DNA from 3 places in the Pseudomonas koreensis genome. Region 2 is predicted to be linked to each of the others. Evidence: riboswitches for the same ligand, from Rfam matches in the RefSeq annotation. Region 2 holds a riboswitch; each other region holds the start of a gene.
What was found. A riboswitch is a leader RNA that binds a small molecule or an ion and turns the genes downstream of it on or off. The one in region 2 is predicted to bind cobalamin.

Region 1 (10,634 bases), 1.6 Mb from region 2:
CAGATCGATCACTTCCAGTTGCGCGCCGAGCTGACGCGCCAGCACGCTGATCGCCGCGCCGCCGCTGACGAAATTCAGCAGCATCTGTCCGGTGACTTCCTGCGGATAAGCCGAAACGCCCTCCGCCACCACACCGTGATCGCCAGCGAAAATCGCGATCCAGATTTGATCGAGCGTCGGCTTGAGCTGACCTTGCAGACCAGCCAGTTGCACGGCCACCGATTCAAGGCGCCCGAGCGAACCGGCCGGTTTGGTCAATTGCTGCTGGCGCTCGGTCGCTTGCGCAACGATGTCGGCATTCACGGCTTGGCACGGGTTCAGCCACCAGGTCGGGCTCATAAGGCAGGTCCTTTCAAAGTCAGGGGCAGGCCGGCAACGGTCAGCACCACTCGCTGACAACGCTCGGCCAGAGCTTGATGCAGCCAACCGGCTTCATCGACGTAGCGGCGAGTCAATTCGCCCAGCGGCACGACACCCATTCCGGTCTCGTTGCTGACAAAAATGATTTCACCCGGCAGCGCGGCCAGGCAGTCAAGCAGGGCTTCACGCTCAGCGGCGAGACGTTCGGCGTCGTCGAGCATCAGCAGATTGGTCAGCCACAGGGTCAGGCAATCAACCAGCAGGCAGCGCTCGGTGTCGGCGGATTCGCGCAGCACCCGGGCCAGTTTCAGCGGCTCTTCGATCAACGCCCATTCGGCCGGGCGGCGTGCGCGGTGATGGGCGACGCGTTGGTTCATCTCGCCGTCGAGCGGCTGGCTGGTGGCGATGTAGGTCACGGCGAGATGGCTGTCGCTGGCGAGTTTTTCTGCCAGACGACTCTTGCCGGAGCGGGCGCCGCCGAGGATCAGTTGGAGCATGGGTTCATCCAAAAATGTGTGGTGAGACAACCGGCCCCTTCGCGAGCAGGCTCGCTCCCACCGTTGATCGCGTCTCCGTGTGGGAGCGAGCCTGCTCGCGAAAAGGCCAGTCCAGACAGCTCAAATCCCACAGAGCTGACGCAACAGCCCGGTATCCAGATGCTTTTCCACCAGATCCGCCAGCCGCTCGATATCGCGCTCGCGCAAGCCGTGGTAGTCGACTTCTTGCACGTCACTCAAGCCGGCCCAGCGCAGCAACGCCGCACTCGCCTCAGGCGATTCGAACAAGCCATGCAGATAGGTGCCGAACACCTGGCCATCGGCACTTTGCGCACCATCACAACGTCCGTCGTCCAGATGCACCGCCGGGTTTTCCAGCGCCGCCCCGGTAGTCACACCAGCATGGATTTCATAACCGCTGACGTCGGCGTTTTCCAGCGCCAGCCGCCCGCGCACGTTGCGCAGTTGCTTCTCGGCTTCGAGCTGGGTTTCGAACGCCAGCAGACCCAGACCGGCGCTGGAGCCGACAACGCCTTCAAGGCCGAGCGGGTCGTGCACCTGCTCACCGAGCATCTGCAGACCGCCGCAAATCCCCAGCACCTTGCCGCCGTAGCGCAGATGCCGATTGATCGCTGCGTCCCAGCCGTTGGCGCGCAGATAAGCCAGATCACTGCGCACGCTTTTCGAGCCCGGCAGGATGATCAGGTCGGCGGCCGGAATCGCCTGCCCCGGGCCGACGAATTGCAGGTCGACCTGCGGATGCAGACGCAGCGGGTCGAAGTCGGTGTGATTACTGATGCGCGGCAGCACCGGCACCACTACCTTCAAGACCTGCTCGGCCTTGTCGGTCTGGCGTTGGTCGATGCCGTCTTCAGCCTCAAGGTGCAGATCCATCACGTAGGGCAACACGCCGACCACCGGTTTGCCGGTGCGCTGTTCGAGCCAGTCGAGGCCCGGTTGCAGCAAGGCGATGTCGCCGCGAAAGCGGTTGATGATGAAGCCTTTGACCCGCGCCTGTTCGCTTGGCGACAGCAACTCCAGCGTGCCCACCAGATGCGCAAACACGCCACCGCGATTGATGTCGGCGATCAGCAGCACCGGGCAATCCACCGCTTCGGCAAAGCCCATGTTGGCAATATCGCCGGCGCGCAGGTTGATCTCGGCTGGCGAACCGGCGCCTTCGACCATCACCAGCGGATACGCCGCGCTGAGCCGCGCATGGGAAGCGAGCACCGCTTGCATCGCGATGGCTTTGTAATCGTGATAGGCAACGGCGTTCATCGTCGTCACGGCGCGGCCATGAATGATCACTTGTGCGCCGGTGTCGCTGTTGGGCTTGAGCAGCACCGGATTCATGTCGGTGTGCGGTTCGAGACCGGCGGCTTGCGCCTGCACCGCCTGCGCCCGGCCGATCTCGCCGCCGTCAGCCGTCACCGCGCTGTTGAGCGCCATGTTCTGCGGCTTGAACGGCACCACCGCCACGCCCTGGCGAGTGGCCCACCGACACAGCGCCGTCACCAGGGTGCTTTTGCCGGCGTCGGACGTGGTGCCTTGCACCATCAGAGTGGTCATGGTTTTTCCTTGGCGAAAGCTTGCAAAGCCTGTTCGAGGCGCAGTTCTTGCGCGGCATCGGCAGGCAGGCCGAAGCGCACACTGCTGTTGTGCGTGAAGAGGCGCAGGAGGATGCCGCGTCGGGCGAGGAATTCGTGCAGCGCTTCGGCGCGCTCGGTGATCAGCCACTGAAACAGCGCGCAGCCGCCCTGCGGTGCAAAACCGCAACGGGTCAACAGCGCTGCCAGCCGTTCACTCGCTTCGTCACTGCGAATCCGCTGCCGGGTATGGCCCTCGGTGTCTTGCAGGCACGCCGTACCGAGTACCCGCGTCGGCCCGCTCACCGCCCACGGCCCGACCTGTTCGGCGAGCAGTTTGAGCAACTTGCGTTCGGCCAGAACGAAACCGAGGCGCACCCCGGCCAGACCGAAAAACTTGCCGAACGAACGCAACACCACCAGCCCCACCTGATGCGCATACGGCGCGAGGCTCAGTTGCGGTGTGTTGTCCATGAACGCTTCGTCGACCACCAGCCAGCCACCGCGTTGCGCCAGCCGCGCATGCCAGTCGAGCAGGCGCGCCGGGGTCAGGCTCAGGCCGGTCGGGTTGTTCGGGTTGACCACCACCAGCACATCGAGGCTGTCGAGAAAGAACTCGACCTCCTGCTCAAGCACTTCACGGACGATGTAACCGCTGCGCCGCCACGCCTCGGCATGTTCGGCATAGCAAGGCGACAACACGCCGACCTTGCCGGCCCGGCGCAAACGCGGCAGCAGCTGGATGGCCATTTGCGAACCAGCCACCGGCAACACCTGCGCGGCGCCGTAGTAATCGCAGGCGGCCTGTTCCAGACCGTCGTCGGTTTCCGGAAGGCGCGCCCAAGCGCGCAGCGGAATTTCCGGAATCGGGAACGGCCACGGCGCGAGGCCGCTGGACAAGTCCAGCCAGTCAGCCTCGGCAATCCCGTAATCGAGTGCCGCCTTGCGCAGCCGGCCACCGTGCTCAAGCATAAAATTCCGCCCCCAGGCAAAGCATCAGCAGCCACAACCATACGCCGCGCTGGACCAATTGCCAGCCACGGTCGATGGAATCGGCATCGGCCGGCGCACCTTCGCCCAGTTGCGGGCGCTCATGCAGTTCGCCGTGATAGATCGCCGGGCCACCCAATTCGACGCCCAGCGCACCGGCACCGGCCGCCATCACCGGGCCGGCGTTGGGGCTGTCCCACTGCGGCGCCTGGGTGCGCCAGCACTTGAGCGCGAGCCGGGTTTTGCCGAGCAGCGCGTAGGTCAATGCCACCAGACGCGCAGGAATGTAGTTCAACACGTCGTCGATTTTCGCCGCTGCCCAGCCGAAACGTTCGAAGCGTTCGTTGCGATACCCCCACATCGCATCGAGGGTATTGCTCAAGCGATACAGAACGACGCCCGGTGCGCCGGCGACGACAAACCAGAACAGCGCAGCGAACACCGCATCGCTGCCGTTTTCCAGCACCGACTCAGTGGCCGCACGGGCTACGGCAGTGCTGTCGAGCTCATCGGTCTGGCGGCTGACCAGATAGCCGACGCGCTTGCGCGCCTCGTCCAGATCATCGGCGCGTAACGCCGCCGCGACCGGCGCGACATGCTCGCCGAGGCTGCGCATGCCGAGGGCGCAATACAACGCGAGAATCTCGACGATCCAGCCCACGTAGGGCGCCCAGGAAAATGCCGTGGCGAGCAAGGTCAGCGGCAGCACCGCGAGCACCCAAGCGGTCACACCATGGCTGCGCCAGCCACGACCGCCGGCGTTGAAGCGTTGCTCGATGCGCCCGGCAAAATTGCCGAATGCCACCAGCGGATGCCAGCGTTTCGGTTCACCGAGCAGCGCATCCAGCGCTACCGCAGCGACACTCAGCAACGCCACACTCATTGACTCACTCCCCAATAATTTTCATACAGCAACTCGTTCAGCGGCCGCGCTTGCGCCCAGCCTTCGAGCACCAGCATCGGCGCCGGATAGAATTCCTTGACCGGCCCCAGACACAGCACCGCCAGCGGCTTGGCACCGGCCGGCAACTTGAGTAAGTCCGCCAGGGCCTGCGGCTCGAACAGCGAGACCCAGCCCATGCCCAGGCCTTCGGCACGGGACGCCAGCCACAGATTCTGGATCGCGCAGGACAACGAGGCCATGTCCATTTCCGGCAACGTGCGCCGACCGAAGATGTGTTTTTCGCGATCGTCCATCAGCGCCGCGACCAGCACTTCGGCGCAATCGTTGATGCCTTCGACCTTGAGCTGCATGAACTCATCGCTGCGCTCGCCGAGGGCTTCGGCGGTGCGGATGCGTTCTGCTTCCACCAGATCGCGGATCTGCCCGCGCAGAGCGCGATCGCTGATACGGATGAAGCGCCAGGGCTGCATCAGGCCGACGCTTGGGGCTTGGTGGGCGGCTTCCAAGAGTCGACGCAGCAGATCCGGTTCAACGGTGCCGCCGGTGAAGTGGCGCATGTCGCGGCGTTCGGCGATGGCCTTGTAGACCGCAGCGCGTTCGGCTTCGGAGAATGTGTTGTCGGTCATGGCCCTTTCGCGAGCAAGCTCGCTCCCACAGGGTTCAGGTGATCCATTGTAGGAGTGAGCCTGCTCGCGATAGCGGTTTCAAAGTTCGGCGCAAACAGCGCAGCGACAGCCACCGGATTCGACGGAAAATAAAAGTGCACATAAGAAGCCGTCATCCGCCCCTCACGATAAACCGCCTCGGCGCCACGCCCGCCATTCGGGCTCAAGCCCCGGGCAATCGGCGCCAGCTCAGTGGTGGTCAGCGAATGATGATAGGTATGCCCACGCAAAGCCCCCTCCGGCAATTCAACCGCCTGCAACGCCAGCGCCGCGAGACGCTTCTGCATCACCGCATCGCCCTTGAGCAAACCGACCAGTTCAGCGCGGGTGCCTTCGACATCAGTCAGCGAATCGAGCAGATAAAGCATCCCGCCACATTCAGCGAGCAACGGCTTGCCCGCCGCATGGTGCGCGCGGATCGCTGCAAGCATTGAGGTGTTTTGCGCCAGCGCGACGTGGTGCAACTCCGGATAACCGCCCGGCAGATACAGGCTGTCCGCCTCGGGCAATTGCGTGTCGCGGATCGGCGAGAAGAACTGCAGCTCGGCCCCCATCGCCCGCAGCAGATCGAGGCTGGCGCCATAGGTGAAGGCGAACGCTTCATCGCGGGCGACGGCGATGCGCACACCTTTTAATAGAGGCTCGGCGGCGATGACATCAGGCGCGGCGAATTCAACGGCTGGTGGCAGCGCGACTTGGCAACTGCTGGCGAGGGCATCGGCGGCCGCGTCGAGACGCAGATCCAGATCATTCAATTCGCTGGCCTGGACCAGACCGAGGTGGCGGCTCGGCAATTCGATGCCGGTCTCGCGGGACAGTGCGCCGTACCAGCGCAAACCTTCGGTGAGGCTGCCTTCGAGCAATTGCGCATGGCGCAAGGTGCCGACGCGATTGGCCAGCACGCCGGCGAACGGCAAGTCCGGCTGATACTTCGCCAGGCCCAGCGCCAAAGCGCCGAAGGTCTGCGCCATGGCAGTGCCGTCGATCACGCCGAGCACCGGCACGCCGAAGTGGCGCGCCAGATCAGCACTGGACGGCGTGCCGTCGAACAGGCCCATCACGCCCTCGATCAGAATCAGATCGGCCTCGCCGGCGGCTTCCCACAACAGCCGGCGACTTTCCTGCTCGCCGACCATCCACATGTCCAGTTGATACACCGGCGCACCGCTGGCGCGCTCGAGAATCATCGGGTCGAGAAAGTCCGGGCCGCATTTGAACACGCGCACCTTGCGCCCCTGATTGCGATGCAAACGGGCGAGCGCAGCGGTGACGGTGGTCTTGCCCTGGCCGGAGGCCGGCGCGGCGATGAGCACCGCCGGGCAGTGACGTGGTTGCTTCAAAGTTCGACGCCTTTCTGCGCTTTGATCCCGGCCTGGAAAGCGTGCTTGAGCATGCCCATTTCGGTAACCGTGTCGCCCATCTCGATCATTTCCGGCTTGGCGCCGCGACCGGTGACGACCACATGTTGCATCGGCGGGCGCGCCTGCAAATCGCTGAGCACCTGATCGAGATCGAGGTAGCCGTGCTTGAGGGCGATGTTCAACTCGTCGAGCACCACCAGTCCGATCGCCGGGTCACGCAACAATTCGCGGGAGACTTCCCAGGCCGCGGTCGCAGCCGCGATGTCGCGCTGGCGATCCTGGGTTTCCCAGGTGAAGCCTTCACCCATGACGTGGAAACGCACCTGCTCGGGGAAGCGGCGAAAGAACAATTCCTCGCCGGTGCTGTTGCGGCCCTTGATGAACTGCACCACACCGCACTGCATGCCGTGGCCCATGGCACGGGCGAGCATGCCGAACGCCGAACTGCTCTTGCCTTTGCCATTGCCGGTCAGCACCAGCACCAGGCCGCACTCGTCGGGTGAATTGGCGATGCGTTCGTCGATCACGGCTTTCTTGCGCTGCATGCGCGCCAGATGGCGCTCGTCGCGCTCGGGGGAATCAGTCATGGGGGGAGCTCTCCGTTGAGGCTGGATAACGGCGGGCAGGCACAAGAATAGACGGCAAAAAGCCTGGCATCGCCCACCGTGATGCCGCTGAGATGGATCAGGCCGGTCTCCGGGCTCATGAGCGGCATCTGCCGGACTGCGCGCCTTCCCGCTTCTTTCGAGGCAGTGGCTCAAGGCGCAGTCTTCACTCATTTACCGTTGCGGGGGCAGCGCCGGGATCGTCGTGGCTTCGCTTGAAGTCCACCCTCACCGGCTTCCCTGTTTCACTCTGTCGACACTGGGTCACAGAGCACCTGAAACAAGCGGCGAAGGTTAGAGGGTTGGGGATGGAGCGTCAATTAAACAGGCGTCTCGAGCGCGAATAAGTGCCGCTGATTAATTATCCAGCGGCAACCTTGTGCCAAACTGTGACAAGTGATATCAAAGAGCCATGTTTTCTCGAAACATCTACAACAACAATAAGGATGACGACGATGCAAGGCATGATCATCAGCAATCCCCGCCTGGAATTCCTGCGCCCGGTGCTGGAACGCTGGTTTGACTGTATCGATCGCTACAACAGCGTGCGCGGCGACAACGACACGCCTTACTGGCACGACGAAGAAGCCAATCTCGGCCTGCTCTCGGCAGCGGCGTGGATGGCTGAAATGGTGACGTTGAGCGACACGGCTACACGCAAACAGAACGAAGAAGGCGAACGCAACGCCCGCGCCAATCTGCTGATTGCCGGTAGCGAAGACCGCGCGTTCATTCAGGCCACGCAACGCTGGCCACGGGTCAACAACCTCAACCTGAGCCAGGCCTTGCTCGACATCACCCTTGATGCCAAGCGCATCAGCTACGCCAGCGATCTCAAGCTCGGCTGCCTGTTCATTGCCCCGCAAAAAGTCCAGCACAGCGCCAGTCCCGAAGAGCTGCAGGATATGGTCGATGACCTGCAAAAAGAGCACACCTGCGCGATGGCCTGGTATTTCCCCTACGCCTATCGCAAATTGCGCAGCGACGCGGGCAACTATCATCCAGGCATCGCCGTACTGTTCAAGGAAGCCCGCAGTTGAGCAGTTGAACCATCGGGCCTGCGCCCTCCTCTATGATTAGGAATGCATTCATAGGGAAGATCAGCAATGCGCAAGGCCCAACTCGCTCTCATCATCGCCGTCGCTGGCGGGCTCGCCGCCTGCGGTGAAACCTCCAGCCTGCAAGTCTCCGACGGCACCGGACCGTCGCCTAAACTGCCCGAACCGAACAAGACGCTGATTCCGACGGTGAACATCGCCCCGGCGGTGGGCTGGCCGCAAGGCACGAAACCGACCGCAGCGGCCGGCACTCAGGTCGCCGCGTTTGCCGAAGGCCTCGATCATCCGCGCTGGCTGTATGTGCTGCCCAACGGCGATGTGCTGGTGGCGGAAACCAACGCGCCGCCCAAGCCCGATGACAGCAAAGGCATTCGCGGCTGGGTGATGAAGAAAGTCATGGGCAAGGCCGGTGCCGGCGTACCCAGCCCGAACCGCATCACCCTGCTGCGCGACGCCGACCACGACGGCGTCGCAGAAACCCGCACGGCGTTTCTGCAGAACCTCAATTCGCCGTTTGGCATGACGCTGGTCGGCAATGATTTGTACGTCGCCGACACCGACCGCCTGCTGCGCTTCAACTACGAGCCGGGCGCCACCGAGATCAAGACCCAGCCGATCAAAGTCGTCGACCTGCCGGGTGGCACGTTGAATCACCACTGGACCAAAAACGTTATTGCCAGCAAGGACGGCAACAAGCTCTACGTCACCGTCGGCTCGAACAGTAACGTCGGCGAAAACGGTCTGGATCAGGAAGAAGGCCGCGCGGCTATCTGGGAAGTCGATCGCGCAACCGGCAATCACCGGATCTTCGCCTCGGGCATCCGCAACCCCAATGGCCTCGCTTGGGAACCCACCAGCGGCGCACTGTGGACGGCGGTCAACGAGCGTGACGAAATCGGCAGCGATCTGGTGCCGGACTACATCACCTCGGTCAAGGACGGCGGTTTCTATGGCTGGCCGTTCAGCTACTACGGACAACATGTCGATGTGCGGGTCAAACCGCAGAACCTCGATCTGGTGGCCAAGGCCATCGCGCCGGATTATGCCGTTGGCCCGCACACTGCTTCGCTGGGCCTTACCTTCGCCGAGGGCAACAGCCTGCCGGCGCAATTCAAGGAAGGCGCATTCATTGGCCAGCACGGCTCGTGGAACCGCAAACCGCACAGTGGCTACAAGGTGATTTTCGTGCCGTTCACTGGCGGCAAACCGACCGGGCAACCGGTGGATGTGCTGACCGGCTTCCTCGACAAGGACGAGAACGCATTGGGCCGCCCGGTGGGCGTGGTGATCGACCAGCAAGGTGGCTTGCTGGTGGCGGATGATGTCGGGAACAAAATTTGGCGAGTGTCTTCTGCCAAATAACTTACCGCTCGACACATAACAACTGTGGGAGCGAGCTTGCTCGCGAAAGCGTCGGATCAGTCAATGTTGAATTGAATGACACACCGCCTTCGCGAGCAAGCTCGCTCCCACATTGGTTTTTGTGTTGCCTTACTAAGGGTTATGCGCCAACTGCCCCGGCTGCAACACTCGCTTGGCGCTCAAATAGGCTTTCTGCCAATAAGTCTTCGACAGGCTGTCGAGCTTGACCGTGCCGCCCGTGGCCGGTGCATGCACGAAGCGCCCCTCGCCTACGTAGATCCCCGCATGACTGACCTGCGAGCCGCCATTGGTGGCGAAGAAGATCAGGTCGCCGGTCTGCAAGCCTTCCTTGCCAACATTCGGCGCCTGCATGACGATCATTTCGCGGGTCGAGCGTGGCAGCGAAATCCCTGCCGCGTCGCGGTAGACAAACCCGATCAGGCCGCTGCAATCGAAGCCGGAATCCGGCGTGTTGCCGCCCCAGCGATACGGCGTACCGACCAGGCCGAGGGCACGGAACAGCACGTCTTCGGCAACGGGGGAAACAGCCTGGGAAGGACCGAACACGATCGGCGCGCGAACCACGGGGGCTGGCGGCGGTGTACGGCTGGCGCAGGCGCTGAGCAGCGCGGCGCAAATGATCAAGGTGAGGCGGGCCGACATCGTCATAAGCAGAACATCCTGATCTGGCTGCGGCTTTCTCTGCAGAATGGGCAGAAACAAAACCGCCTGCGTCATCACGCAGGCGGTTTGCCATCAATATAGATTCAGGATTCTAGCGGCTACGCGGCAAACTTCAAGTAAGACTTTAACTTCACCTTGTAAAGTTTACGTCTACTCCGTTGCCGGACCGTTTTGTCGCCGCGAACGCAGCGACATGCAGGTTACTTGCGAGCGGTGACCACGGTCGGCGCCATGGCGAGTGCACGCTTGGCTTCGATGAAGGTCTTGCTCCAATAGCTGTCACCGAGGCTGTCGATGCGAACACCGCCGCTGCGACGACTGCTGGAGTGGATGAACTGGTTGTCGCCCAGGTAGATCCCGGCGTGACTGACACGACCGCGACGACCATTGGTGGCGAAGAACAGCAGATCACCCGGCTCAAGGTTGCTGCGCGACACCAGCGGCGCGTCAACGTTGATCATTTCGCGAGTGGAGCGAGGCAGGTTCATGCCGGCCTCTTCGCGGAACAGGTAACCAATGAAACCGCTGCAATCGAAGCCGGCTTCAGAGGTACCGCCGA
Region 2 (10,634 bases):
TGTTACCGTGACCCACCACAACTCAGGTACCTCCCGCACCCATGGACCCGCAGCCAGTCATTCAAGCCGCTTCTGAAGCCGACATCCCGGCCATCCTCGATTTCACTCTCAAGGCTCGCGCCGAGCTGTTTCCCAAACTCAGCGCCTCCGGCACGCCTGACGATCTGGCGCGTTTCGCCGAGGTGTATCTGCGCGGCGCAGGCTGCTTTCTGATCGCTCGTCATGCAGGGCAGATCGTCGCCTCGATCGGTTATTTGACCTACGACCGACGCTTTCCGGAACTCGCCTATCCCACCCTGAAAGTGGTGGAAGTCGTGCGCCTGTTCGTCCTGCCTTCGCAGCGCCGATCAGGACTCGCTGGTGCGCTGTATCGGGCGTTGAAGGAACACGCGCTAGCCAACGGCGTGGAGCTGATCTACCTGCACACCCATCCGTTTCTGCCGGGCGCCATCGAGTTCTGGCAGCGCCAGGGTTTTGCCATTGTTCAGGTCGACAAGGACCCGGTCTGGCAGACCACGCACATGCAATCGTTCATGAGTGAAACCGCAATATCTGCGCACCATCGAACGGATCCGTCAGATAGTGCGCCCTGACTCCGAAAGTCGTTTGTAAGCGCTCCGGCGTCAGCACTTGCAGCGGCTCGCCCAATGCCACCAGCCGCCCGCGTTCCAGCACCGCCAGGCGATCGCACTTGAGTGCCTGATTGAGGTCGTGCAGGGCGATCAGCGTAGTCACCGGCAGTGCGCGCACCACTTGCAGAATGCTCAACTGATGCTGGATGTCGAGGTGGTTGGCCGGCTCGTCGAGCAGCAGAATCTGCGGCCGCTGCGCCAAGGCGCGGGCGATGTGCACGCGCTGGCGTTCACCGCCGGAGAGGCTGCGCCAGAGGCGGTTGCGCAGGTGCACGGCGTCGACGTCGACCAGCGCTTGCTCGACGATGGCGTCATCGGCCGGCGACCACGGTTGCAGCGCCGACAACCACGGCGTGCGCCCCAGCGCCACGGCGTCGAACACGCGGATGCCATCGTCGGTATCGGCCTGCTGTTCAACCACGGCGAGCGTTTGCGCGATGCTGCGCCGGGACAATTTGCAAAGCGCTTGGCCGTCGAGCTGCACTTGGCCTGTGCTCGGTTCACGCAGGCCGGCGAGCAGTTTCAGCAAAGTGGATTTGCCGGAGCCGTTCGGGCCAACGATACCGAGGGTTTCGCCGCGCTGCACATCGAGACTGACATCATTGAGCAACTCGGCACCACGCACCTTGAAGCCCACACCAGCACAACTCAAAACCGGGTTCATCGCGCCGATCTCCGACCCACCAGAATCAGCGCGAACACCGGTGCGCCGACCAGCGCGGTGATCACGCCGACCGGAATCACCTGACCCTTGATCAGAGTGCGCGACAGGACATCGGCGGCAATCAGAAACACCGCACCGCCCAGCGCACTGGCCGGCAGCAGGCGCGCATGAGCTGTGCCGAGCAACAACCGCGCGGCGTGGGGAATCACCAGGCCGACAAAACCGATCGAGCCGACGATCGACACCATCACCGCCGTGACCAGCGCGGCGCAGCCAATCAACAGAATCTGCACACGGCGTACCGGAATGCCGAGAGAGGCCGCCGAATCCGCGCCAAAGGTGAACGCATCCAGCGCCCGGCGATGCCACAGGCACACCACCAGACCCAGCAGCGCTACCGGCACCGCCAGCCACACCGACGGCCAGCGCACACCACCGAGATTGCCCAACAGCCAGAACATGATGCCGCGCGCCTGTTCCGAGCTGGCCGAGCGGGTGATCAGAAAAGCGGTGAGGGCGTTGAACAACTGCGAGCCGGCAATCCCGGCAAGAATGATCTGCCCGGTGCCACTGGCCGAGCCGCTGACCCGCGCCAACAGAATCACCAGTACGAATGCAGTCACCGCACCGGCAAAGGCACCGGCCGACAGCGAGATCGCTCCGGCGCCGACGCCGAGCAGGGCGACCATCACCGCGCCGGTCGAGGCGCCAGCGGAAATCCCCAGCAGATACGGATCGGCCAACGGATTGCGCAGCAGCGACTGCAGGATTACGCCACAGGTCGCCAGACCGGCACCGCAGGCTGCCGCGACCAGCGCGCGGGTCAGGCGATAATTCCAGACGATGCCTTCGTCGATCGGGTCGAGCACATAACCGGCGCCCCACAGCTTGTTCGCCAGTACCTGCAACACTACGCTCGGCTCGATCGAGGTCTCGCCAATGGCCACACCGCCGATCAGCGCGGCCGACAGCGTCAACAGAACCAGCAGGGCACGGATCAGGCGTCTGCTCATTGCGACAGGTCGTAGCCGTTGATGGCGCTGGCCAATTGTGCGAGGCCATCGAAGGTGCGCAGGCTGGCCTGCATGGCCATGGCGTCGAGGATGATGATGCGGTTGTGCTTGACCGCGTCCATGTTGCGCGTCACCGGATCACTGCGCAGGAACGCGAGTTTCTTCTGATAATCGTCCGCCGGGAAACGCCGGCGATCCATGCGCGCGATGACCAGAAACGTCGGGTTGGCCTTGGCGATGGTTTCCCAACCAACGGTCGGCCATTCTTCATCCGACTCGACGACGTTGCGCACCCCGAGGGTACTGAGCATGAAATCGGGAACACCTTTGTGCCCGGCCACGAACGGCTCGATGTCCATCTCGGCGCTGGAGAACCACACCAGGGCGCTGACGTCTTTGCGCTGCTGGTTTTTCGCGGTGGCAATCGATTGCGCGAGGCTGGCCTTGAGCTGCTCATTGAGCTGTTCGCCACGCGCCTGCACGTCGAAAATCGCCGCCAGTTGGCTTACGCCTTTGTAGATGCTGTCGATGCGAAACGGCGCCAGGCGCGTGCCGTCCGCACCGACGAGGTTATCCTTGGCTTCGCAATCGGAGGGCAGCAGGTAGGTCGGAACCTTCAGTTCATGGAACTGCTCGCGGGTGCCGACCGCGCCTTGCGGGCCGACCATCCATTCCAGCTCGACGGCAACCAGCTCCGGGCGTTTGCCGATCACCGCTTCGAAACTCGGTTCGTTATCGGCGAGGCGCTCGATCGTATTGTTTTGCGCTTTGTATGTGCCCAGCACGTCGTTGAACCACAGCGAAGTGCCGACGACCTTATTGCCCAGACCCAAGGCGTAGAGCATCTCGGTGCCGGCCTGGCCGATAGTTACCGTGCGAGTGGGTGCGTGTTGAAAGGTCAGGCTGCTGCCGCAGTTTTCCACGGTGAGCGGATACGCGGTCGGCGCCGCTTGCGCGAGGGCGCAAAGGCTCAGACCGGTGAGCAGGGTGGCAACGCGGGGCAGCAGCATGGGGCAGTCTCCAGAGGGAACCGTACGGGAGCGGGCGGGTACGGTTTGGAAACACACCTCGGGCGCGGTCGTGGAAATTGCGCAAGGCCGGCACGGGGAAAATGCGCACGGCACGATGTCCTTCCCGGACACCCCGCCGGTTAGTCAGTCACTGTGCCGGCAGGTCTCCTGACTGATGCGTCATCGCCATGCTCCGGCCTTCCCGGGGTTCACCCAGTGGCAGTCGAGGAGCAGGCTCGGCACCTACAGTTGCGGGGGCAGTTCCGATTGATGCTGTGCAAGCATTTCGGATTCCCTGTTAATTCCGTGTGGAAACCGGCGCGGGCATGTTAGTCGATCAGGCCGGTGAAGGGGAGCCGAATCTGCCGTGTTTTCATGCCGGAGCGTTTGCAATCTTGGGCAATGTTTGGCTAGTATACGAACCATATACATATCGTATTGGATTCATATATGGGCATCGTAAAGATTTCAGAGGACATGCACGAGAATCTGCGCATCTCCAGCAATGCACTGAGTCGCTCGATCAACGCGCAGGCCGAGCACTGGATGCGCATCGGCATGCTCGCCGAGCTGCACCCCAACCTCGACCACAGCGCCATTTGCCGCCTGCTGATCCGCGCCGAACAGAACGGCGGACTGGATCTGCATCAACTGACCCAGGAAGCCGTCAGCGCATGAGAAACCAGATCAGGATCAACACCCCGGCCGACATCGAAAAATCCCGCACCGCCGGCAAACTGGCTGCCGAAGTGCTGGCAATGCTGGTGCCGCATGTGAAGGCCGGCGTGACCACCGATGAGCTCGACCGGTTGTGCAACGACTACATCGTCAACGTGCAGAAAGCCGTGCCGGCCAACGTCGGTTATCACGGCTTCCCGAAAACCGTCTGTGCATCGGTCAACGATGTGGTGTGTCACGGGATTCCGTCGGGCACGCCGTTGAAGGACGGCGATATCGTCAACCTCGACATCGCCGTGATCAAGGACGGCTGGTTCGGTGATACCAGCCGCATGTACGTGGTGGGTGAGGCGACCGCCGAAGCGCAGCACCTGATCAAGACCACCTACGAGGCCATGTGCGCAGGCATTCGCGCAGTCAAACCGGGCGCGACGCTGGGCGATATCGGCCATGCGATCCAGCGCCTGGCGGAGGCGGAGGGCTTCAGCGTGGTCCGCGAGTATTGCGGTCACGGCATCGGCAAGGTCTATCACGATGAGCCGCAGATCCTGCATTACGGCTTTCCCGGTCAGGGTCTGAAACTCAAGGCCGGGATGATCTTCACCGTGGAACCGATGCTCAATGCCGGCAAGCGCCATGTGAAGAACATGCCGGACGGCTGGACCGTGCTGACCAAGGACGGCTCGTTATCGGCGCAGTGGGAACATATGGTCGCGGTGACGGAGACCGGATTCGAAGTGCTGACGGCGTGGCCGGATGAGATTGACGGCTACGGCGCTATTGTCTGAGACCGCGTCGGCTGGTTCCCTCACCCTAGCCCTCTCCCAGAGGGAGAGGGGACTGACCGAGGTGTTCTTGCGAGATACGCCGAGGTGCGATACCGAGTCGAACTCACATTTTGAACAGCATGAAGATCGGCTCCCTTTCCCCCTCGCCCCCCTGGGGGAGAGGGCTGGGGTGAGGGGGTAGATCCAACTGACTCAGCGCAATCAGTGGGCCCCTGCGGCCTTGTTCAAATCGCTCTCAGCCCACTCGGTATAAACACAGGCATCCGCCGTCGCCCAGCGAACCCGCACCGGGTCGCCAGCCTTGAGCGGCATGCCCGCTGCCGACAGGGCTTTCACCGTCATCGACGTCCCGCCCGCCGTCACCACGCTGCACGTCTGGCTCTCACCGAGAAACAGCACCTCCACAACGTTCGCCGAAACCTCATTCCAACCCGCCGCCAGCGGCTCATCCAGCGCTTGCTGCGTGCTCAGCGCCAAGGCCTTTTCCGGCCGCACCATCAGCAGCACATCCTGATCAGTGTGCAAGCCCGCCGTCAGCCGAATCGACAATGATTGCCCCTCGAAACTCGCTGCCGCATTACCTTGGGCCTTGAGCTTGAGGAAGTTCGAATTGCCCAGAAACGACGCGACAAACGCATTCGGCGGGTTCTGATAGAGGTCATAACCACTGCCCAGACCGACGATCTTGCCGTGGCTGAAAATCGCGATGCGCTGCGACAGACGCATGGCTTCTTCCTGGTCGTGGGTCACGTAAACGATGGTGATGCCCAGGCGCCGGTGCAATTGGCGCAATTCATCCTGCAAGTCCTCGCGCAGCTTCTTGTCCAGCGCGCCCAGCGGTTCATCCATCAGCAGGATGCGCGGCTCGTACACCAGCGCCCGGGCGATGGCGACACGTTGCTGCTGACCACCAGACAGTTGCGAAGGGCGGCGATGGGCGAACTGTTCGAGCTGCACCAGTTTCAACATTGCATCGACGCGTTTTTCGCGCTCGGCCGCAGCGAGTTTGCGAATCGCCAACGGGAAGGCGATGTTGTCGCGCACCGACAGATGCGGGAACAGCGAATAGCGCTGGAAGACCATGCCGATGTCGCGCTTGTGCGGGGGCACGTTGACCAGCGACTGGCCATTGACGAGGATCTCGCCGCTGCTCGGTGTTTCAAAGCCGGCGAGCATCGACAGCGTCGTACTCTTGCCCGAGCCGCTGGAGCCGAGGAAGGTGAGGAATTCACCGTCCTTGATGTCCAGCGAGATATTGTCGACGGCCGCAAAATCGCCGTAGTGCTTGTTCAGGTTGCGCAGGCTGACCAGGGGTTTGTCGTTCTGCTGGGATGCGTCTTTGATCACGGCACTCATGTCGTACTCCTGGGCGCTCAGGCGCTGATTTCGTTGCGCCGGCGCAGGGCGGCGGCGATCACCATGACCAATACCGACAGGCCGATCAGCAGCGTCGAAGCGACGGCAATCACCGGGGTCAGGTCCTGGCGCAGGGTGGTCCACATTTTCACGGGAAGGGTTTGCAGGGTCGGGCTGGCCATCATCACGCTGAGCACCACTTCGTCCCACGAAACCAGAAAGGCGAAGAGGGCGCCGGCGACCATGCCCGGACGGATCGCCGGAAACGTCACCTTGAACACCGCTTGCAAGCGCGAGGCACCGCAGATCACCGCGGCGTCTTCAATCGACTGATCGAACAGCTTCAGCGAGTTGATGATCGAGATGATGGTGAACGGCAGCGCAACGATCACATGGCTGACGACGAAAGCGAACATGGTCCCGGTGTAGCCGAGCTTGAGAAACAGCGCGTACACCGCCACAGCAATGATCACCAGTGGCACGATCATCGGCAGGGTGAACAGGCCGTAGAGCATCTCGCGGCCGGGGAAGCGTCCGCGCACCAGCGCAAACGCCGTCGGCAAACCCAGGGCCACGGCACAAATGGTGGTCAGCACGGCAACCTTGAGGCTGGCGGCAGCGGCGTTCATCCAGTCGGGGTTGGAGAAGAACTGGCCGTACCATTTCAGTGTCCAGCCCGGCGGCGGGAACACCAGCCACTGCGAGGAACCGAACGACAGCAGCACGATGAACACGATCGGCAAAAGCAGGAACAGACCGATCAGCCCGGTGGTGGCGTAGAGGCCGAAGCGCATCCGGCGGCTCATCGCATTGGGAGTCAGGAGCATGTCGGCTTACCTCGCGTTACTGGCGCCAACCGGAGATTCCGGCTGAAGCTTCAGGTAGAAGTAGAACAGCACCAGGGTGATTGCGATCAGCAACGCAGCGCCGGCACTGGCCAGGCCCCAGTTGAGGAAAGACTGCACCTGCTGAATGATGAACTCCGGCAGCATCATGTTCTGCGCCCCGCCTAGCAGCGCCGGGGTGACGTAGTAACCGAGCGACATCACGAACACCATCAAACCGCCGGACGCCAGACCCGGCCGGCACAGCGGCAGGAACACCCGGAAGAAGTTGGTCCACGGACTGGCGCCGCAGATAGAGCCGGCCTGCAGGATCATCGGGTCGATGGCCTGCATGGTCGCCTGCAGCGGCAGCACGATGAACGGGATCATGATGTAGCTCATGCCGATCACCACGCCGGTCAGGTTATGCACCATTTCCAGCGGTTGATCGATGATGCCCATGGCCATCAGCGCCTTGTTGATCACCCCCGAGGCTTGCAACAGCACCAGCCACGAATAGGTACGGGCGAGCAGGCTGGTCCACATCGACAGCAGCACGATGTTGAGGATCCAGCGCCCCCAGCCGCGCGGCACCAGGGTGATCGCCCAGGCCAGCGGAAAACCCAAGAGCAGGCTGAACAGCGTCACCAGTCCGGCCACCGAAAAGGTGTTGAGCAGCACCCGCGCATAGGCCGAGTTGGCGAACAGTTGTTCGTAGTTGCCAAGCCCCGGCACCGGTTCCAGCACGCCGCGCAGCAGCAAACCGATCAGCGGCGCCAAGAAGAACAGGCCGAGGAACAACAGCGCCGGGACGAGGTTGCCGGCGCCGCGCCAGCGTTGCTTGAAGGCCGAGCCGGAAGCGCCAGCAGCGCTCCCGGTGGCAGTGGAGGGACGGGGCGCAGTGGCCGCGATTTTCATTTGACCAGCCATTCGTTCCACCGTGTCGCGATAGCCGGACCGTTCTTGGCCCAGTAAGCGAAATCAAGGGTGATCTGATCCTTGGCGTAAGCCGTCGGCAGGTTGGGCGCCAGCGTCGAATCCAGACGCTCCACACTGTCGAGGTTGACCGGGGCGTAGGCGGTCAGGTTGGAGAAATCGGCCTGGCCCTTGGCGCTGCTGGCGTTGGCGAGGAACTTCATCGCCGCGTCCTTGTTCTTCGAGCCTTTGGGGATGACCAGAATGTCGGCCATGACCAGGTTCTGCTTCCAGCTCACACCGACCGGTGCGCCGTCTTCCTGCAAAGCGTGGACGCGACCGTTCCAGAACTGGCCCATGCTTGCTTCGCCGGACGCCAGCAGCTGCTGCGACTGCGCGCCACCGCCCCACCAGACGATGTCTTTCTTGATGGTGTCGAGTTTCTTGAAGGCGCGATCCAGGTCCAGCGGGTAGAGCTTGTCAGCCGCAACGCCGTCGGCCAGTAGCGCCAGTTCGAGCACGCCGGGGCTTGGCCATTTGTACAGGGCGCGTTTGCCGGGGTAGGTCTTGGTGTCGAACAGCGCGCTCCAGTCCTGCGGCTTGTTGGCGCCGAGCTTGCCTTCGTTGTAGCCGAGGACAAAGGAGAAGAAGAACGAACCGACGCCGTGATCGCTGACGAAGCGCGGGTCGATCCTGTCGCGCTGGATGACTTTGAAATCGAGGGGTTCGAGCAGGCCTTCGGCAGCGGCGCGCAGGGCGAAATCGGCTTCGACATCGACCACGTCCCACTGCACGTTGCCGCTTTCGACCATGGCCTTGAGTTTGCCGTAGTCGGTCGGCCCGTCCTGAACGACGGTGATGCCGCTGGCCTTGCTGAACGGATCGGCCCAGGCCTGTTTCTGCGCATCCTGGGTGCTACCGCCCCAACTGACAAAATTCACGCTTTCGGCAGCCATTGCAGCCTGGCCGGTAACGCTGAGCAGTCCCGCGAAAAAGATCGCGGTTGCAGCTTTGTTCAACACCATGTTCACGCCCTCATTGTTGTGTTTTTGAGCGGGCCTTGCGTTGTTGCCCGCCTGTCGGGAGCAGTAGCCGGACGGTTTTTCAGGTCGTTCGGTCTATGGAATATCATATTATGGTATTCCAAACTTTGTGCAAGCACTTTGCCTTACCGGTTATCTGGCAGCTGTCCTTTTTTGTGGTTCGAAGAAATGGATCTGAAATGCGAACCCCTTGTAGGAGTGAGCCTGCTCGCGAAAGCGGTGTGTCAGTCAACATCATTGCTGAATGTCACACCGCTATCGCGAGCAGGCTCACTCCTACAATTTAGATTCGTGTTCGACGTGGGTTATTCGGTGTACGGAATGCTCTCAACCACCTCAAGATCATACCCGGTCAACCCTGCATACTTCAGCGGTGGGCCAAGGTGCCGCAGCTTGCCAACCCCCAGATTCTGCAGAATCTGCGCCCCGGTCCCGACTTCGGAATAGATCCGCGACTGCGAACGGCTGAACTGCCTCGGCGGCTGTGTCAGTTGCGGTACGCGCTCCAGCAGCGCCTGCGACGATTCATGGTTGGCCAGCACCACCACAACCCCATGACCTTCCGCCGCGACCCGTTGCAGCGCCGCCCACAGCGTCCAGTTCGTCGGTCCGCTGTACTCGGCTCCGACCAGATCGCGCAGCGGATCGATCACGTGCACGCGCACCAGCGTTGGCTCTTCACGGCGCAGATCGCCCATGACCATCGCCATGTGCACGCCGCCTTCGATGCGGTCTTCGAAGGTGATCAAACGGAACGTGCCATGCACCGTCGGCAGTTCACGTTCGCCGATGCGTTCGATGGTGTGCTCGGTGCTCAGGCGGTAGTGGATCAGGTCGGCGATGGTGCCGATCCTGATCCCGTGTTTGCGTGCGAACTGCTCCAGATCCGGGCGGCGCGCCATGGTGCCGTCGTCGTTCATCACTTCGACGATCACCGAGGCCGGGGTGAAACCGGCCAGCCGCGCCAGATCGCAGCCGGCCTCGGTGTGCCCGGCGCGGGTCAGCACGCCACCTTCCTTGGCGCGCAACGGGAAGATGTGACCGGGCTGCACCAGATCTTCGGCGCGGGCATTCGGCGCGACGGCGGCGGCAACGGTGCAGGCACGATCCGCCGCAGAGATGCCGGTGGTCACGCCAACCGCCGCTTCGATCGACACGGTAAACGCAGTGCTGAACACGCTGCCGTTGGCGGGTACCATTTGCTCCAGGTCCAAACGCTGGCAATGTTCGTCGGTGAGGGTCAGGCAGATCAGCCCGCGCGCTTCGCGGGCCATGAAGCTGATCGCCTCCGGCGTGCAGCGATCGGCAGCCAGCAGCAGGTCGCCTTCATTTTCGCGGTCTTCGTCATCGACCAGCAGGACCATTTTGCCAAGGCGATAATCTTCGATGATTTCTTCGATGCTGTTGAAGGCCATGCTGGACTCTCAGGGTTCTTTGGAAATATATTGGTATACCATAATACAAAATCAACAAAGAGGTCACTATGAAGGCGTACTGGATTGCACACGTGGATATAGCCGATGCCGAGCACTACAGCCAATACACCCAGCGCACCCCGCAGGCGATAGCCGCATTCGGCGGCAAGTTTGTCGCCAGAGGCGGGCGCAGCGAAGCGCTGGAAGGGCGGCAGACGCCGCAGCGCACCGTGATTATCGAGTTCGAGAGCTATGAAACAGCCGTGGCGTGCTACCGCTCGGCGGCGTATCAGGAG
Region 3 (10,634 bases), 700 kb from region 2:
CGTCCGATGACTTCCTTCGGGATCTGATCGCGCGCGACTACTGGGCTCGCTATCTGGCCGAACGCTACCCCGAAGTGTTCGAGGAACTCGAGCGAGAGGCGACGATTCGGCATGGCAAGGTCGAGGACGCGCATCCAGACTGGCAAAGCGATGCACAGCTCACCGAGCAATACAAAACCGCCATGAATCTGTTGGAGATAGAGCGGGCTACCGCGCGTAACGAGAAAATGATCGAGTTGACTCGCTCAGAGATGGACCGGCTGTCGACCCTCGGCGGACAGGCGCCGCGACCTGCTTCGCCGCAGCCGGGGCCGTCGCGTCGACCGTGATCGAGTGATGAGTGGGGCATGGGCGCACGACCCGTCCATGCCCCAGCGGATCTCAGTTGTCGTAACCCAGATTCGGCGCCAGCCAGCGCTCGGTCACGCTCAGCTCCTGGCCTTTGCGCGAGGTGTAGCTCTGCACCTGATCCTTGTCGATCTTGCCCACGGCAAAGTACTGCGCCTGCGGATGGGCGAAGTACCAACCACTGACTGCAGCGGCGGGGAACATCGCGTAGTGCTCGGTGAGGAATACACCGCTGCGGCCGGCGCGCATTTCGGCCGCTTCCGGGTCGAGCAGGGTGAACAGCGCGGCTTTCTCGGTGTGATCCGGGCAGGCCGGGTAGCCGGGAGCGGGACGGATGCCACGGTATTGCTCTTTGATCAGCGCATCGTTATCGAGGGTTTCGTCCTTGGCATAACCCCAGTGCTCTTTGCGCACTTGCTGGTGCAGCCATTCGGCGCAGGCCTCGGCCAAACGGTCGGCAAGAGCTTTGACCATGATCGAGTTGTAGTCGTCGCCTGCGTCCTGATAGGCCTTGGCCACTTCTTCGGCGCCGATGCCAGCGGTGGTGATAAAGCCGCCGACATAATCGGTGACTTCGCTGTCCTTCGGCGCAACGAAGTCGGCGAGGCAGAAGTTCGGTTTGCCGTCGGTCTTGATGATCTGTTGACGCAGGTGATGCAGTTTGGCCAATGGCTTGCCGGCATCGTCGTAGAGCTCGATGTCGTCTTCGTTGACCTGATTTGCCGGCCAGAAACCGAACACGGCACGGGCGCTGATCAGTTTTTCGTCGATCAGCTTGGCGAGCATTTCCTGCGCATCTTTGTACAACGCGGTGGCGGCTTCACCGACCACTTCGTCTTCAAGGATGCGCGGGAACTTGCCAGCTAGGTCCCAGGAGATGAAAAACGGCGTCCAGTCGATGTATTCGGCCAGCACCTTCAAATCGATGTTGTCGAGCACCTTGCTGCCGGTGAACGTCGGTTTCACTGGCTCGTAGTTACTCCAGTCGAATTGCGGCTTCTTGGCGATGGCGGCGGCGTAGCTCAGGCGTTCGGTGCGGGCGCTGCGATTGGAAGTGCGCTCGCGCACGTCGATGTATTCCAGACGGGTCTTCTCGACGAAACCGGCTTTCAATTCCTTGGACAGCAACTGCGTCGCAACACCCACGGCGCGCGAGGCGTCGGTCACGTAGACCACCGCGTCGTTGCTGTACTTCGGTTCGATCTTCACCGCCGTGTGCGCTTTGGAGGTGGTCGCGCCACCGATCATCAGCGGCAGGTGAAAATCCTGACGCTGCATTTCACGGGCAACGTGAACCATTTCGTCCAGCGACGGGGTGATCAGGCCGGAGAGGCCGATGATGTCGCATTTCTGTTCTTTGGCCACCTGCAGGATCTTCTCGGCCGGGACCATCACGCCGAGGTCGACGATGTCATAGCCGTTGCAGCCGAGCACCACGCCAACGATGTTCTTGCCGATGTCGTGCACATCGCCTTTCACCGTGGCCATGAGGATCTTGCCCTTGGCTTCCGGCTTGTCGCCTTTTTCCAGTTCGATGAACGGAATCAAGTGCGCCACGGCCTGCTTCATCACCCGCGCGGATTTCACCACTTGCGGGAGGAACATTTTGCCGGCGCCGAACAGGTCGCCGACGATGTTCATGCCGGACATCAGCGGGCCTTCGATCACTTCGATCGGCCGCGCGAACGACTGCCGGGATTCTTCGGTGTCTTCGACGATATGCGTGGTGATGCCCTTGACCAGCGCGTGTTCCAGACGCTTGTTGACGTCCCAGTTGCGCCACTCTTCGGTCTCGGCTTCCTTGACGCTGCCGTCGCCCTTGTACTTGTCGGCGATGGCGAGGAGGGCGTCGGTGCCGTCCGGGGTGCGGTTGAGAATGACGTCTTCGACAGCGTCGCGCAGCTCGACCGGGATCTGATCGTAGATCTCCAGCTGACCGGCGTTGACGATGCCCATGGTCAGCCCGGCGCGGATTGCGTAGAGCAGGAACACCGAGTGAATTGCCTCACGCACCGGGTTGTTGCCACGGAACGAGAACGACACGTTGGACACACCGCCGGAGCTCAGCGCATACGGCAGCTCGTCGCGGATGTAGGCGCAGGCGTTGATGAAGTCGACAGCATAATTGTTGTGCTCTTCGATACCGGTGGCGACGGCGAAGATGTTCGGGTCGAAGATGATGTCTTCCGGCGGGAAGCCGACTTCATTGACCAGAATGTCGTAGGAGCGTTTGCAGATCTCTTTCTTGCGCGCTTCGGTGTCGGCCTGGCCGGCTTCGTCGAAGGCCATCACCACCACCGCAGCGCCGTAGCGCTTGCACAATTTGGCGTGGTGAATGAACTGCTCGACACCTTCTTTCATGCTGATCGAGTTGACGATGCCCTTGCCCTGAATGCACTTGAGGCCGGCTTCGATGACTTCCCATTTCGACGAGTCGATCATGATCGGCACGCGGGAGATGTCCGGTTCGCCGGCGATCAGATTGAGGAAGGTGACCATGGCCTTCTTCGAATCGAGCATGCCCTCGTCCATGTTGATGTCGATGATCTGCGCGCCGGCCTCGACCTGCTGCAAAGCGACTTCGAGGGCTTCGGTGTAGTTGTCTTCACGGATCAGGCGGGCGAATTTTGCCGAACCGGTGATGTTGGTGCGCTCGCCGACGTTGACGAACAGCGAGCTGCGATCGATGGTGAACGGCTCCAGACCAGAAAGGCGGCAGGCCTTGGGGATGTCCGGAATCTGTCGCGGCGCATAACCGGCCACGGCTTTGGCGATGGCTTCGATGTGCCCCGGGGTGGTGCCGCAGCAGCCGCCGACGATGTTGAGGAAGCCGCTCTGGGCGAACTCTTCGATGACTTTCGCGGTTTGCGACGGCAGTTCGTCGTACTCGCCGAATTCATTCGGCAGGCCGGCGTTCGGGTGCGCGGACACGTGGGTGCTGGCCTTGTTCGACAGCTCTTCCAGGTACGGACGCAGTTCGCTGGCGCCGAGGGCGCAGTTGAGGCCCACGGAAATCGGCTTGGCGTGGGCCACCGAGTTCCAGAACGCTTCGGTGGTCTGGCCGGACAAGGTACGGCCGGAGGCGTCGGTGATCGTGCCGGAAATCATGATCGGCAGTTCGATGTGCAGTTCTTCGAACACACCTTGTACGGCGAAGATCGCCGCTTTGGCGTTGAGGGTGTCGAAAATGGTTTCGATCAGGATCAGGTCGGCGCCGCCCTCGATCAGGCCCTTGGTGGCTTCGGTGTAGTTTTCCACCAACTCATCGAAGGTGACGTTGCGGTAGCCGGGGTTGTTGACGTCGGGCGACAGCGAGCAGGTGCGGCTGGTCGGGCCGAGCACGCCGGCCACGAAGCGCGGCTTGGCCGGGTTTTCGGCGGTCTTGGCGTCGGCAATCTTGCGCGCCAGACGTGCGCCTTCTACGTTTAACTCGTAGGCCAGCTCTTCCATGCCGTAATCGGCCATGGAAATGCGCGTGGCGTTGAAGGTGTTGGTTTCGAGAATGTCGGCGCCGGCGTCCAGATAGGCTTTTTCGATACCGCCGATCACGTCCGGACGGGTGATCACCAGCAGGTCGTTGTTGCCCTTGACGTCACTCGGCCAGTCCGCGAAGCGCTTGCCGCGATAATCCTGCTCTTCGAGCTTGTAGCTCTGGATCATTGTGCCCATCCCGCCGTCGAGAATCAGGATGCGCTCTTTGAGGGCTTGCTTGAGAGCTTGAAGGCGGACGCTGCGATCGGACATGTGGACTACTCGAAAAGACCATTACGAAGGAGCGGGATCATAGCAAACCTGTGCGCTTTTAGAGCATGTGCCGCTTTTGCATGAATATCGCTCATGTTGGTACGAGCGTCATAACGGTAGAATCGCAGCCTTTTTTTACCATCGGGATCAGCAGCATGCCGTACCGCGTCATCAGTTTATTGTTGCTGGTCCTGAGCGGGAGCGTCGCGGCGCAAGATCCCGCTGTTTCTTCTTCTATCTCCTACAGCCGGGATATCCAACCGATCTTCACCGAGAAATGCGTGGCCTGCCATGCCTGCTACGACTCGGCGTGCCAGCTCAATCTGGGCAGTGGCGAAGGCGCCGGCCGTGGCGCGAGCAAGATGCCGGTGTATGACGGCGAACGCACCCGGGCCGCGCCGACTACGCGTTTGTTTTACGACGCGTTCGGCAAACGTGCGTGGCAGCAGAAGGATTTCTACTCGGTGCTCGACGCCCAGGGCAGTCAGGCCGCGCTGATGGCGCGCATGCTCGAACTGGGCCACAAGACACCGCTGACGCCGAACGCCAAGCTTCCCGAAGACATTGTCCTGGGGCTCAACCGCAGCAACCTGTGTCCGATGCCTGGCGAATTTGACGCTTACGCCGGAGCGCACCCGAAAGAGGGCATGCCGCTGGCCGTTACCGGCCTGACCGATCAGCAATATCAGACCCTGCAGCGCTGGCTGGCGTCTGGCGCGCCGATTGACGAGCAGAGCCTGGCACCGAGTGCGCAAGAGGCGCTGCAGATCGCGCAGTGGGAAAACCTGCTTAACGCCCCCGGCGCGCGGCAAAGTCTGGTCGGGCGCTGGCTGTTCGAACACTGGTATCTGGCCCACATCTACTTCAAGGGCGGCGAGCCGGGGCATTATTTCCAGTGGGTGCGTTCGCGTACGCCGAGTGGGCAGCCGATCGATCTGATCGCCACTCGCCGCCCCAACGACGACCCGGGCACGCAGGTGTATTACCGCTTGTGGCCGGTGCAGGGAGTGATCGTGCACAAGACGCACATCACTTATCCGCTGAGCGCGGCGAAAATGGCCCGGATCAAAAGCCTGTTCTACAACGGTAACTGGCAGGTCAACGCGCTGCCGGGCTACGGGCCACAGAGCCGCGCCAATCCATTTGCCACTTTCGAGGCCATTCCGGCGCAAGCGCGCTATCAGTTCATGCTCGATAACGCCGAATACTTCGTCCGTACTTTCATTCGCGGGCCGGTGTGCCGCGGGCAGATCGCGACCGACGTGATCCGCGACAACTTCTGGGCGCTGTTCCAGGCGCCGGAACATGACCTCTATATCACCGATCCGAACTACCGCGGCCAAGCCACGCCGCTGCTGGCGATGCCCGGGCAGAACGACGATGTCGGCAGCGTGCTGAGCCTGTGGCGCGACTATCGCGACAAGCGCAACGAATACGAAGCCCTGCGCCGCGACAGCTACGCCGATCTGCCGGCACCGAGCTGGTCGACCCTGTGGGCCGGCAACGACAACGCCTTGCTGAGCATCTTCCGCCACTTTGACAGCGCCTCGGTTACCAAGGGTTTGATCGGTGAGGTGCCACAGACGATGTGGCTGTTCGACTATCCGCTGCTGGAGCGCACCTATTACCAGCTCGCGGTCAACTTCGACGTGTTCGGCAACGTCTCCCATCAGGCGCAGACCCGTTTGTATTTCGACCTGATCCGCAACGGCGCAGAGCAGAACTTCCTGCGCCTGATGCCCGCCGACTCACGCGAGGATTACCTCAACGATTGGTACCAGGACGGCGGCCAGTTCAAGATGTGGCTCGATTACGAGGCGATCGACGACGATAAACCGACTGCGCTGAAACTCGAGGAAAAAGATCCGAAACGTGATTTCGCCTTCCAGTTGTTGACGCGCTACGGCGATCTGAATGCGCGGCCGGATCCGATCAATCGCTGTGACGGCGCTTATTGCTCGCGGCCGAACATCGATCCGGCGTTGCAGAACGCCGAGCAGGCCTTGAGTCGTCTGGCCTCGCGTCCGGCAGCCGGGCTGAAAGTCATCGAGCAAATGCCCGAAGCGACCTTGCTGCGCGTCGAAACCGCCAGCGGCAAGCGCGAGGTCTACAGCGTGCTGCGCAACCGCGCCCATAGCAACGTGGCGTTTTTGCTCGGTGAATCGCATCGTTATCAGCCGGGGCTCGACACCCTCACCATCTATCCGGGCGTACTCACCAGCTATCCGAACTTCATGTTCAATGTGCCGGCCGAGCAGGTTCCGGCGTTTGTCGATGCCATGGAAAACGCCAAAGACGCCAATCGCTTCGAGAACATCGTCGAACGCTGGGGCATTCGCCGCAGTCATCCGCAGTTCTGGTTGTATTTCCACGATCTGAGTCAGTACATCCACGAAACCGAACCGGAGGAAGAGGGCGTGCTGGATATGAATCGGTACGAGAATCTTTGAGTATTCGCAGGCGTGTGCCCGAGATTCTTTCCCGACAAAAATACTAGGACTTTGTCAGCCGCGCCGATTGGCGTAAACTGCGCCCAAGCCTGCGAGGAGTTTCCATGACCGCCATTACTATTACCGACGCCGCCCATGATTACCTGGCCGATCTGCTTTCCAAGCAGAACACCCCGGGCATCGGCATCCGCGTCTTTATCACCCAGCCTGGCACCCAGTACGCCGAAACCTGCATTGCCTACTGCAAGCCGGGGGAAGAAAAACCCGAAGATACGGCGCTGGGGCTGAAGAGCTTCACCGCGTACATCGATTCGTTCAGCGAAGCGTTTCTCGATGATGCCGTTGTCGACTACGCTACCGATCGCATGGGTGGTCAGTTGACCATCAAGGCGCCCAACGCCAAAGTGCCGATGGTCAATGCCGACAGCCCGGTCAACGAGCGCATCAATTACTACCTGCAAACCGAGATCAACCCGGGGCTGGCCAGCCACGGCGGCCAGGTCAGCCTGATCGATGTGGTTGAAGACGGCATCGCCGTTCTGCAATTCGGCGGCGGTTGCCAAGGCTGCGGCCAGGCGGACGTCACGCTAAAGGAAGGCATCGAGCGCACCTTGCTCGAGCGTATCCCGGAGCTCAAAGGCGTCCGCGACGTGACCGACCACACGCAGAAAGAAAACGCCTACTACTAAGGTGTTCACTGCGAACATGAAAAACGGCGCCCCGTGAGCGCCGTTTTTTATGGGCAACATTTTTGATCGTGCCCACGCTCTGCGTGGGTACGCAGCCCGGGACGCTCCGCGTTCCACTCACGGTCGATACAGATGCGCATGCCCGGCGCGATACAGCGATGACTCGCTGAACACCTCGCTGCCCAGCACCCGCCCGACCAGAATCAGCGCCGTGCGCCGAAAGCCCTTGGCCTCGACCTTCCCGGCAATGTCCGCCAGCGTCCCCACCACCCAATCCTGGTCCGGCCACGTCGCCCGGTGAATCACCGCGATCGGGCAATCCGCGCCGTAATGCGGCAGCAGTTCAACCAGTATCTTTTCCAGATGATTGACCCCCAGATGGATCGCCATCGTCGCGCGATGCTGCGCGAGGCTGGCGAGTTCTTCGCCTGCGGGCATCGGGGTCTTGTCGGCATAACGGGTCAGAATCACACTTTGCGAGATGTCTGGCAGGGTGAGTTCAGCACCGAGCAGCGCTGCGCATGCGGCTGTGGCAGTGACGCCAGGGATTATCTCGAAAGGAATGCTCAGCTCACGCAAATAGCGGATCTGCTCGCCAATCGCTCCGTACAGACCCGGATCGCCGGAATGCACGCGCGCGACATTCTGGCCTTTGGCATGGGCTGTCTTGATCACATCGATGATCTGTTCCAGATGCAGTTCAGCGCTATTGACCACGGTTTCAGCTTGGTGGCCTTCCAGCACTGCTGCCGGCACCAGCGAACCGGCGTAGATAATCACCGGGCAGGTGCGGATCAGGCGCAGGCCTTTGACAGTGATCAGTTCCGGGTCGCCGGGGCCGGCGCCGATGAAGTAGACGGTCATCGTTGAATCCTTGGTAAGAAGCGCAGCCGCACTGCAGATGAAGCGTGCTCATGATCGCTGGCGGGGATTATCGGGATTTTATGCAGCGCCGGCCAACGCCAGAGTGGCCTGGGCATATTTTTGCCGGGAGATCAGCAATTTTGCCGGCGCCTGAATCAGTTGCTCGGCCACGGCCAATGCGGCGCTTTCGGCGACGCCATAACAACCGGTGCGTTCGAAAGCGATCTGCGAATGATGGCTGAGGCGCGACTGGTAGACGGCCAGTTCGGCACTGCTGAAATACCGCAAGGGCAGGTTCAGCTGTGTGGCCAGTTCCAGCAGGCCCGGTTCGTCGCGCTTCAGATCGATAGTGGCCAATGCCTTGACCGCTCGAAGTTCGAGGCGATGCGCCTGCAGGGCCTGATCGAGTAACGCGCGCAGCGTGCTGGCCGGGCAGCCGCGCTGGCAGCCGAAGCCGACCACGAAGGTCGGCGCTGCGCGGTCATCGGTCATGCCTGATCGTGCCCTGCGCTCTTGCGGCGGAACAACCACGCACTGATCAGGCCCAAGGCCAGCCAGAACGCGACATTGGTCAACTGCGAAGCGATTTTGAATTGAGTTTCCAATGCTTCGGGCGCGAGCATGGCATGCACCTGTGGTTGTGGCGCACCGATCACATGGGGCACGGCGAGAATCGCCGCACCGAGGATCTTCATCAGCCAGTGACGGCTGAAGGCGATCAATGCCAGACCGACAGCGGTTGAAGCAGCGGTGCCAATCCACCAGATCTGCCGCGATGTCAGATCGGCGGCCGCCGTGCCCGGCAATTCAGGCGGCAGGCCCAGCGTCGGGGCGAGGACGAACGTGGCGTAACCGGCCAGCCCCCAGAGCAGCCCTTGCGAGGTTTTCGTTGGGGCACGCAGGGTGTAAAGGCCTGCGAGCATCAAGGCGAAGCCGACCGCCACCACCAGATTGCCACCGGTGGTCGAGACTACGCGCTGCCAGCCATCTTCCGGCTCCCACGCTTCAGCGTCATGGCTGTGGGCGGCGGTACCGGCGGTGTGTTCGTGAACTTCGGCGACTGGTGCGGAATTCTCAAAGGTTTCGGCCTGAAGAATCAGCGGTGAAACCCAGAAACTCTGCAAGAGTGTGAGTAGCAGGGCAGCCAGCAGGCCGGCGAAGCCTGCGGTTTGCGCAATACGCTTGATCATGTCGGCAGGCCTCAGTGGCACGGGAAGGCGGCGCTGTGGCGGGTATCGTGGGCGGCATTGTGCACTGCCTCGATGTGCGAGAAACCGGCGAACCAGACCAGGCTGGCACCAAGGATCGAGGCGAAGAGGGCGGCAGTCACGCGTTGGCCCAAGGTCGTGGTGCTGGAGATGTGGTCAGTGTGACTGACGGTATTGCTGATGATCGACATAGCGCTTCCCTCTGAAATGTCAGCGGGTGAATAGAGCGCATGAAAATCCCTGCGAGCCGCGCACGCAGGGATTTCGAACAGCGCCCGCCCACCGCGGGTTTGTTTGTGGTCAGCTACGCTTATGCGCGCTGGGTGTTGCGGGCCGGTCTCCGGGCTCGCGAGGGGTTGGCTTGTCGCCGACCTGCAAGCGTCACCTTCCCATGCCTGGGCACAGTGGCTTTGACGCTTCGCTCGCTTACCGTTGCGGGGGCAGCACCGGACTGACATGGCTTTTGAGTAAAGCACATGATTCACCGGTTTCCCGTTTCACCCTGTGAAGGGCACCCGTAACAAGGGGGGCAGGAGAACATGGGTTTGGGTTTTTAGTCAATTTTGGGGGGCAGATCCGTTGCTGCGGGTGTTGCTGATTACGGTTTCGCCCTTACGGCGAGGCACTTTTTCCAGACGCCGAAAAAGTACCCAAAAAGGCTTCGCCCTGACGTTCGGCCCGCTCGCTGGGGCTCGGGGTTCCTTCGCTGCGGGATCGATCCTGGCGCAGCGGCTCCGGTTTGCTTCGCTGCACCTACACTCGCTGTGTACGACTGCGTCGTACGGTCGCTGCGCTCCCACGCCCGGATCAATCCCTCCACTCAGCCTGCCGACGGGCTCTGAGATCAAGATCAAAAGCTACTCGAGCTTGCGCTCATTGTGTTGAGTGGTGAAGAGCGTGCGCTTGGCTTGAGTTTTGTATTGGATTCGCCCCTCACCCCAGCCCTCTCCCTCCGGGAGAGGGCTAGGGTGAGGGGCTGTTGATCTGGCTTTTGCTTTTGCTTTGCTTTGGCTCTTGATCTTTTGCCCCTTCGGCAGGCTTCGTTACGGGATTGATCCGGGCGTGGGAGCGCAGCGACCGTACGACGCAGTCGTACACAGCGGAAGGAGGTGCAGCGAAGCAAACCGGAGCCGCTGCGCCCGGATCGGTCCCGTAACGAAGGTACCCCGAGCCCCAGCGAGCGGGCCGTACGCCGGGGCAAAGCCTTTTGGGTCACCTTTTCGGCGTTTGGAAAAGGTGACTCGCTGTAAGAGCGAAACCGCCAGCGGCAGCACCCGCAGCAATGGATATGCCTCCAATCCCAAGACTCAACACCCATTGACCCACGACAG

Region 1: it holds a riboswitch for cobalamin, as region 2 does, so the genes downstream of both, cobO (cob(I)yrinic acid a,c-diamide adenosyltransferase) here and J2Y90_RS20745 (ABC transporter substrate-binding protein) in region 2, are expected to answer to the same signal.
Region 3: it holds a riboswitch for cobalamin, as region 2 does, so the genes downstream of both, J2Y90_RS17895 (CbtB domain-containing protein) here and J2Y90_RS20745 (ABC transporter substrate-binding protein) in region 2, are expected to answer to the same signal.

Annotation. Positions count from the first base shown of each region.
Region 1 covers NZ_JALJWP010000001.1:3,126,198-3,136,831, reverse strand. Annotated here, with positions in the region: gene cobT (nicotinate-nucleotide--dimethylbenzimidazole phosphoribosyltransferase) at 1-339, opposite strand, end outside; gene cobU (bifunctional adenosylcobinamide kinase/adenosylcobinamide-phosphate guanylyltransferase) at 336-857, opposite strand; gene J2Y90_RS14100 (cobyric acid synthase) at 978-2,429, opposite strand; gene cobD (threonine-phosphate decarboxylase CobD) at 2,426-3,418, opposite strand; gene cbiB (adenosylcobinamide-phosphate synthase CbiB) at 3,411-4,319, opposite strand; gene bluB (5,6-dimethylbenzimidazole synthase) at 4,316-4,966, opposite strand; gene J2Y90_RS14080 (cobyrinate a,c-diamide synthase) at 4,963-6,345, opposite strand; gene cobO (cob(I)yrinic acid a,c-diamide adenosyltransferase) at 6,342-6,953, opposite strand; cobalamin riboswitch at 7,037-7,265, opposite strand; gene J2Y90_RS14070 (hypothetical protein) at 7,427-8,011, shown strand; gene J2Y90_RS14065 (PQQ-dependent sugar dehydrogenase) at 8,078-9,391, shown strand; gene J2Y90_RS14060 (C40 family peptidase) at 9,524-10,060, opposite strand; gene J2Y90_RS14055 (C40 family peptidase) at 10,276-10,634, opposite strand, start outside.
Region 2 covers NZ_JALJWP010000001.1:4,711,217-4,721,850, reverse strand. Annotated here, with positions in the region: gene J2Y90_RS20760 (GNAT family N-acetyltransferase) at 42-593, shown strand; gene J2Y90_RS20755 (ABC transporter ATP-binding protein) at 532-1,296, opposite strand; gene J2Y90_RS20750 (FecCD family ABC transporter permease) at 1,293-2,309, opposite strand; gene J2Y90_RS20745 (ABC transporter substrate-binding protein) at 2,306-3,319, opposite strand; cobalamin riboswitch at 3,461-3,654, opposite strand; gene J2Y90_RS20740 (ParD-like family protein) at 3,770-3,997, shown strand; gene map (type I methionyl aminopeptidase) at 3,994-4,785, shown strand; gene J2Y90_RS20730 (ABC transporter ATP-binding protein) at 4,987-6,141, opposite strand; gene J2Y90_RS20725 (ABC transporter permease) at 6,159-6,968, opposite strand; gene J2Y90_RS20720 (ABC transporter permease) at 6,975-7,883, opposite strand; gene J2Y90_RS20715 (ABC transporter substrate-binding protein) at 7,880-8,905, opposite strand; gene ribBA (bifunctional 3,4-dihydroxy-2-butanone-4-phosphate synthase/GTP cyclohydrolase II) at 9,229-10,338, opposite strand; gene J2Y90_RS20705 (DUF1330 domain-containing protein) at 10,407-10,634, shown strand, end outside.
Region 3 covers NZ_JALJWP010000001.1:4,015,949-4,026,582, forward strand. Annotated here, with positions in the region: gene J2Y90_RS17860 (NEL-type E3 ubiquitin ligase domain-containing protein) at 1-329, shown strand, start outside; gene metH (methionine synthase) at 382-4,092, opposite strand; gene J2Y90_RS17870 (fatty acid cis/trans isomerase) at 4,248-6,542, shown strand; gene nfuA (Fe-S biogenesis protein NfuA) at 6,647-7,231, shown strand; gene cobM (precorrin-4 C(11)-methyltransferase) at 7,349-8,095, opposite strand; gene J2Y90_RS17885 (cobalamin biosynthesis protein) at 8,174-8,587, opposite strand; gene J2Y90_RS17890 (CbtA family protein) at 8,584-9,285, opposite strand; gene J2Y90_RS17895 (CbtB domain-containing protein) at 9,297-9,494, opposite strand; cobalamin riboswitch at 9,618-9,837, opposite strand.